Syntrophotalea carbinolica DSM 2380: one gene and its partner. The protein of the gene in region 1 binds, or shares a complex with, the protein of each later gene. Links are inferred from orthologs where the notes say so. Each region holds a gene or a part of one and is shown on either strand. Other genes may lie near its edges.

The links. Proteins that work in one complex are often made in the same cells at the same time.
Region 2: the proteins of PCAR_RS18615 (region 1) and smc are in contact, whole or in part, in a crystal structure (PDB 3ZGX), measured with the Bacillus subtilis proteins. The link is inferred for Syntrophotalea carbinolica DSM 2380 from one-to-one orthologs.

Annotation. Positions count from the first base shown.
Region 1 is NC_007498.2:1,519,736-1,522,699, reverse strand. Bases 1-2,895 are described here. They hold PCAR_RS18615 (segregation and condensation protein A), read right to left. Parts: upstream 1,883-2,895; coding sequence 1,118-1,882; downstream 1-1,117. Other genes in these bases: PCAR_RS07320 (CBS domain-containing protein), read right to left, coding at 2,639-2,895; PCAR_RS18610 (site-2 protease family protein), read right to left, coding at 1,886-2,566; scpB (SMC-Scp complex subunit ScpB), read right to left, coding at 538-1,131; PCAR_RS07340 (pseudouridine synthase), read right to left, coding at 1-338. In the rest of the region: more of PCAR_RS07320, read right to left, coding at 2,896-2,964. UniProt on the Bacillus subtilis protein: Participates in chromosomal partition during cell division. May act via the formation of a condensin-like complex containing Smc and ScpB that pull DNA away from mid-cell into both cell halves.
Region 2 is NC_007498.2:2,764,857-2,768,988, forward strand. Bases 70-4,132 are described here. They hold smc (chromosome segregation protein SMC), read right to left. Parts: upstream 3,792-4,132; coding sequence 270-3,791; downstream 70-269. Other genes in these bases: PCAR_RS12890 (roadblock/LC7 domain-containing protein), read right to left, coding at 70-256; PCAR_RS17995 (RluA family pseudouridine synthase), read left to right, coding at 4,005-4,132. Also shown: more of PCAR_RS12890, read right to left, coding at 1-69. UniProt on the Bacillus subtilis protein: Required for chromosome condensation and partitioning.

The DNA of each region.
Region 1 (2,964 bases):
AATAACAACAAGCCCTCGGTATTCAAATCGAGACGCCCCACTGGAAACAGGCGGGCCCGGAATTTGCCCAACAGATCGGTGACCACGGGCCTGCCTTGCGGATCCCGACGGCTGGTGACATAACCGACCGGCTTGTGCAAAAGCACACACACGGGTTCCTCGGCCTGCGGCAACGGGCGATTGTCCACCAGGATGCGATCCTTATCAGGATCCGCCTGGGCACCGAGTTCGGCCACCCGACCGTTAACCGTTACCCGGCCATTGGCGATCCACTCCTCGGCCCTGCGCCGGGAAGTCAGTCCGGCGGCGGCAATAAGTTTTTGCAATCGTTGTTTCATGATCCTCTTTATTCTATTCCGCTCGGCGCGGTATCCCGAAAGCAAGCAGGATCAACCTGGATATAAGCTCCCGCTCGCCAAGGTACAATCAATCCACGCTGCAGACAGGGGGGGGTGAATGCCTGACCGTCTCATATTGGCGGGTGCGAGCCGCACCATGATGATCGGCGACAGAAATGACAGATTTGCGCCACAGCCGTCAGGCTTGTTCGGACGATGCCGTTGCCCCGCCGGCGCCGGCGTCAAAATCGAACAGTAAACTTTCGCTTTCCTTGGTCAGCTCCGTAAACTCTTTGAGCGTTGGAAGGTCGCTCAGGGAGCGCAGACCGAAAAACTCCAGAAACTCCCTGCTGGTACCGTACAACAAGGGGCGACCCGGGACATCTTTTTTTCCCACGATCCGCACCAGCCGTTTATCCAGCAGGCTCTTGACAACCCCACCGGAATCGACACCGCGCAGATAATCGATGTCGGCCCGCGTCACCGGTTGCTGGTAGGCAATAATGGCAAGGGCCTCCAGTGCTGCGCGGGAAAGACGCGTCGGGCGGCTGCTATGAAGACGTCGCACCCACTCTGCATGCTCCGGCCGCGTGCGCAGTTGATACCCTTCTGCCAATTCGACCAGCACGAAACCCCGGCCGGCCCGAAGATATTCGGTTTCGAGCTCTGCCAGCAGAGGTGCCACCCGTGCAGGGTCGGCATCGGCGGCCAATGCCAACTGCTCAAGGCGAACGGGCCCCGGAGCAGCGAAAAGCAGCGCTTCAATAATGGCTTTAAGCTCAACAGTATCCAAAAGTCTCATCCTGGAGCGGCAATTCACCGACCGAGTCGGACATCGCGGAAAAGAGCCAGATGGCTCCACAGCGCTGATTTTGCATAATGCGAATCATGCGCAATTTGACCAACTCCAGCATGGCCAGAAAGGTAACCACCAGCTCCTCGCGATCAGGCAGTTCGGGCAACAAGGCATCAAAGGCCAGACTCTGATTGTCTTTCAGAAGCTTCAACAGCATGCTCACGCGCTCGGCAACCGTAAGTCGTTCCCGAACGACCTCATGAACCCGCTCGGGCGGCGATTCTTTAAGTAGCTCCTGCAGGGCGTTGACCAGTTCAAAAACACCGACGGGCTGCAATGGGCCGTCATTCGCCTCATCCGCTGCCGCATCATGACAGGAACGATTAAATACATCGCGCCCAAGCATATCGTATTCATCCAGGGCCACGGCTACCTCTTTATAACGTTGATATTCAAGTAACCGCTGAACAAGTTCCGCCCGAGGGTCGACATCGTCCTCTTCCAATTCCGGATCCACTTCAAGCGGCAGCAGCATGCGTGACTTGATATGTACAAGCGTCGAGGCCATGACCAGAAATTCGCCTGCAATATCGAGATTCAGGGATTTCATGGTATCCAGCGCCGCAAGGTATTGCGCGGTAATCTCGGCAATGGGGATATCGTAGATATCCATCTCATGCTTTTTAATAAGGTGCAGCAAGAGATCCAGGGGTCCCTTGAAAACCTCAAGCTCGACTTGGTAGGACATGGCTTACGACCTGAAAAGCATGACGAAGACTTTCTGCACCAGAAACCATTGCGGACCCGCAAGCACGGATGTCACAGACACCACTACCGGCAAAAGTACACGTTCCGACAACGGCGAGAAAAAGAACAGAAGGATAACCGCGAAAAACCCGAAAGGCTCGAGCCGTGCCACAGCCGCAGCGGGTTTTTCCGGCAAAAGACCGATCAACACCCGGCCTCCATCCAGCGGCGGTATCGGCATAAGATTTATCACCATCAGAATGACGTTGACATACAAGCTGAATGCCGCCATCAGCACCAGAGGATCGACCACCAGAGCCAGACCGCCATGCGCCGCCGCACCCGACAAAGGTCCAAGTCCCCGCAGAACCAGAGCGGACAATAAAGCCAATCCCAGATTGGCTGTCGGACCGCCAAGAGCTACCCACATCATATTGCGACGCGGGTCTTTGAGGTTGCCGGGGTTGACCGGTACCGGACGCGCCCAGCCAAAGCCGATGAAAAACAGCAACAAGGTGCCGATAGGATCGACATGCTTGAAGGGATTAAGGGTCAGGCGACCGAGCAAGCGCGCGGTCGGATCCCCCAAACGTTCCGCAACCCAGCCATGAGCCACCTCATGCACGGTGATGGCCAGCAGACCCGGCACCAGGATAATCGACAATTTTTGAAAAAACAGATCCATATTCATCCAGAATAAAAAAGATTTTAACAGTCCCTTGTAGCAAAGGACCGGACGAAGAGTCAACCAAGGACCTTATCTCGAGGGTTTTTCCTCTATTTTCTCCACATAGCGATTTGTTACGAACTGCAATTCATCCTCACGCGTGACGACCTGCCCGTCCAGACGCACGTCGAGTAACGCATCGAAGATCTCCCGGTAAATCGGTCCGGGCGCCAATCCCAAAGATTGCAGATCGTGCCCCCGCAAAAGGCATTTCACATGACGAAGGTGCGTAATGAAATGAGAAATAGTGCGACGGGCTTCTTCATGTTCGGTAATCGCCATACCGTACAGAAGCGCTTCAACAGGCAAGTCTTTGAGTAAGGCATGGATATCGCTGTCGCGCCATCGATACGATT
Region 2 (4,132 bases), 1.2 Mb from region 1 along the record:
CGGTGATGGGCACCACCAATGTCTGCGTATCGCGGGTGGAGATGACGACCTCCTGCAGATCATCCTCGCCAATCCGGTCGAGCATGGCACGCAAGTTGCCGAGAATTATCCCTTTGTGAGCGCCCACCAGCCTCAGGTCATAATCGTCCATGGGACCGACCTGATCGACCGCCTCGCCCTCCCAGTCGGCGATGATGGCGCCAGTGGCGCCGGGAACACTTCCCACAAGTTCCAGAAGAACAGATTTAAAAGGCATCGCAAATCCTCAATCAGTCATGCAGCTGTACGGAAACCAACTTGGAAACCCCCGGATCTTCCATGGTAACACCATACAGAATATCGGCCATCTCCATGGTGCGCTTGCTATGCGTAATGACTATAAACTGCGACTTGGATGACATCTCGCGCACCATTTCATTGAAACGCTGAATATTGGCTTCATCCAGCGGTGCATCGACTTCATCCAGCACACAAAACGGTGATGGTTTGATCAGAAAAATGGCGAAAATCAGTGCAATGGCGGTAAGGGCTTTCTCGCCGCCGGACAACAAACCGACACTCTGCAATCGTTTGCCGGGCGGTTGCACCGCAATCTCGATCCCTGTTTCGAGCAAATCGTTTTCATCGGTCAGCATTAATTCTGCACGTCCGCCGAGAAAAAGTCTCGGGAAAATTTCCTGAAACATGGCATTGACCTGATCGAACGTTTCCCGGAATCGCTTGCGGGTTGTGCGATTGATCCTGGCGATAGCGGTTTGCAGCCCTTCCAGAGACTCCTGCAGGTCTTGGTCCTGTTGACAGAGAAACTCCCAGCGCTGTTCCAGCTCGCGGTATTCATCGATGGCCATCAGGTTGACCTCGCCGATGTTTTCAATACAGCGACGCAGTTCCTCCAGCCGATGTTCGGAGGCAACCGGATCAAAGGCCTCGTCCGGGACAACCGCGTCGCCCTGCGACAAGTCGAGCCGAAAACGCACCTCGATATCCTGACACAGATGCGCAATCTCCATATCTATTTCGCGGACACGCATCTGCAGTGAGGAGAACTGCTCCCTGGCCTGCTGCAACTGCCCCCGCACGACCCTCAAACTCTCCTCATGAGCATCCACCTGCTGCTGTTGCTGGCCGAAGGAATCTTTCAGCCGGTCCAAGCGCTCCTGCTGCTCCTGGCGTCGTGCATACAGCACCTCCAGCTCCGTCTGCAACTGTTTACCCTCGGCCTGCAACCGAGCTGTCTCGGCAGCGGCTTGCTGCTGGCCCTGCTCCCGCTGGCGCAATTGCCGCTCGAAATCCTGCCCGGAGACGGTAAGCTGTTGCAATTGTCGACGACCGCCTTCCTGACGCTCGCGAAGTTCGGCCAGAACGACTTTCAGGGATGTCACTTTTTCGCGCAACGCTTCCTGGCCCCGGCGCCAAACCCGCAATTCTTCTTCGCATCGGGCGACGGCCGTTTCCTGCTCAACACGCGCCTGTTCAAGTCGGCTGCAACAGGCTTCCGCCTCGACTTGTTGGCGTTGCAGTGCATCGCCTTCCTCCCTGAGTTGATCATTTTCGAAGGAGGTAATATCCAGACGCTCGTCTATGCGCGTAAGTTCCTGCTGCGCTCTCCCCAGATCCTTTTCAGCTGCGGTACGTTTCAACTCCAGGGCATGCAGTTCCTCGCGTAAATCCTCCTGCATCTGTTCGGCGGCGCCCAATGCGGCCTTTTGGTCGACCCGCTGCTGCCGCAACCGGGCAAGATCATCATCCAAAACAGCTTGTCTGGCCTTGAGTTCCTTGATTTCCCGTTTTTGCGACAAAAAGCTGTGCCCAAGCCCTTCCCGGGCGCCCCCGCAAAGGATCCCACGGTGATTCAGACAATCACCCGCAGCCGTCGCCAGCGTTAACCCTACCGGCAAAACGGCATCCAGATAAGGAAGCAGATCGTCGACCAGAAACACTCCCTGGAGCAAAGGCATGACCTGCGAGGCCACTTCCGGAGAACACTGAACGACCTCGGCCAATGGCCGGCCGTGACCAAAAGTCACCTCGAATTCAGCAACATCAGGCAGCACCAGAGCACCGCGCCCCCCGCCATCTCTGAGCAACTCCAACGCCCGGAGGGCATCCTCGGGGTGCCGCGTCACCAAAGCCTGCAGCCGATCGCCAAGCACTGCCTCGAGAGCCACCTCATACGCTTCCGGCACCTCCAGCAAATCGGCCACCATCCCGATCATGCGGGCGCGCAGCTGCGTATCCTGCAACAGAAGCTTGACGCCGGCACCGTACCCCTCGAGGTTACGCTCCATCTGCTCCAAAGATTGCAGTCGGGAGCGGCACTCTCCCAAACGCCCCTGTCCTTCGAGCAACAGGCGCTCATTCTCCTCCAATTGCCGCCGGGCAACCAAGGCTTGCTCCCGGCTCTGCTCCAGCGTCTGGTCCAGTTCATCCCGCTGAGTGGCAAAACGCTGCAGACTCTGCTCACAGGAGGCGACCGTTTCGGCGGCAATGACCCGATTCTCCTGTAATTGAACCGATTCGCGACGCTGCTGGCCACGACGCTCATCCAATCCCTGCAAACGACGGCGCGCATCTTCCAATGCGTGGCGGCTTCGGGACAACTCATCCATGCGCGCATACAGGTTCCGGCGTGCATCCTCCAGACTGGCCACCCACTGGCGCTCTTTATCCTGCTGCTCCTCCAGGCTTGCAGCCTCGCGCTCCAGCACCGAGGATCGTTGTTGATACTCTTGCGCCAGAGCACTGCCGGCGGCCGTCAACTCTTCGATTTCGGCAGCAATTTCCTGAAGCCGTCGGTGAAGGTCCTGCTGTTCCTGACTATGCTGCTGTTGCTGACGCTCCAGATTCTGCAAAGACTGCTGACCAAATTCGATGCGCCCCTCGACACGTTGCAGCTCACCACTGAGATGAAACACACCTTCCTGGCACTGGCCAAGTTCTTTCTCGGCCGCAACCTGCACCAGCCGCAGCTCCGACAGCTCCAGTTCCAACTGCTGGAATCGGCTCTCCAGCGCAACGACCTGCTGCCGGGCACGGGTTTCATCGTGGCGATGCTTGTCGCCGTCAGCCACCAGCTCGGCATAACGACACCGCGCAAAACCGATTTCGATCTGTTTTTGTTCATCGCGGTAGTTGCGGAACTGCTCCGCCTTGCGTGCCTGCCGTTTCAGAGCCCCCAGCTGACGACGCACCTCGCCGATAATATCCCGTAATCGCAGAAGGTTCTGGCGGGTAGCGTCTATTTTACGCAGAGCGGTCTTTTTGCGGGCTTTGAATTTGCTGACCCCGGCCGCCTCCTCGATAAGAAACCGTCGTTCCTCCGGTTTGGCATTGAGTATCTGACCGACCTTACCCTGTTCGATAATGGAATATGCCCGGGCCCCGATACCAGTATCCATAAAGAGTTCGGAAATATCGAGCAACCGGCAAGGAGCCTTGTTCAGTAAATACTCGCTGTCGCCGTTGCGATAGAGTCGGCGCGTCACCATGAACTCGGCATAGTCCCGTACCGCAACCGGCCCCCGCCCCTTCTCGTTGGAAAAGACCAGGGACACCTCGGCCATCCCCACCGGTTTGCGCTTTTCGCTACCGCCGAAAATGACGTCCTCCATGGCCCGCCCACGGAGGTTTTTGGGACTTTGCTCCCCCATGGCCCAACGTATGGCATCGACCACATTGCTTTTGCCGCAACCGTTCGGACCGACCACAGCGGCAATGCCGGGGCCGAAATCGAGGGCCACCCGATCAACAAACGATTTGAATCCTACGATTTCGATACGCTTGATCTGCATATGCGCGCGCGGACATCCTCTCTGGTAAAGACCTGTCGATAACGCGGCATGTTAACAATCCGCAAAAGCCATGTAAAGCAGTTTGCTGGCACACGATTTTGGCGTAACACGCCGTCCGCTACCTTTCCGTACCCATACTTTTATGTATTGTTGTCCGGCCAGGTGTTTCAGGCAGCTTGCCTGCAGAACAAACTAAGGCTATGATGAGCAGCTATGGCTATAATTACCCTCACTGAACAGGACGCGGGACAAACCGTTCTGGAGACCCTTCATGCGCGCATACCAGCGGCGCCACGCTCCTACCTGCGCCAATTGCTGCGTAGCGGCAAAATTCGCTGCAA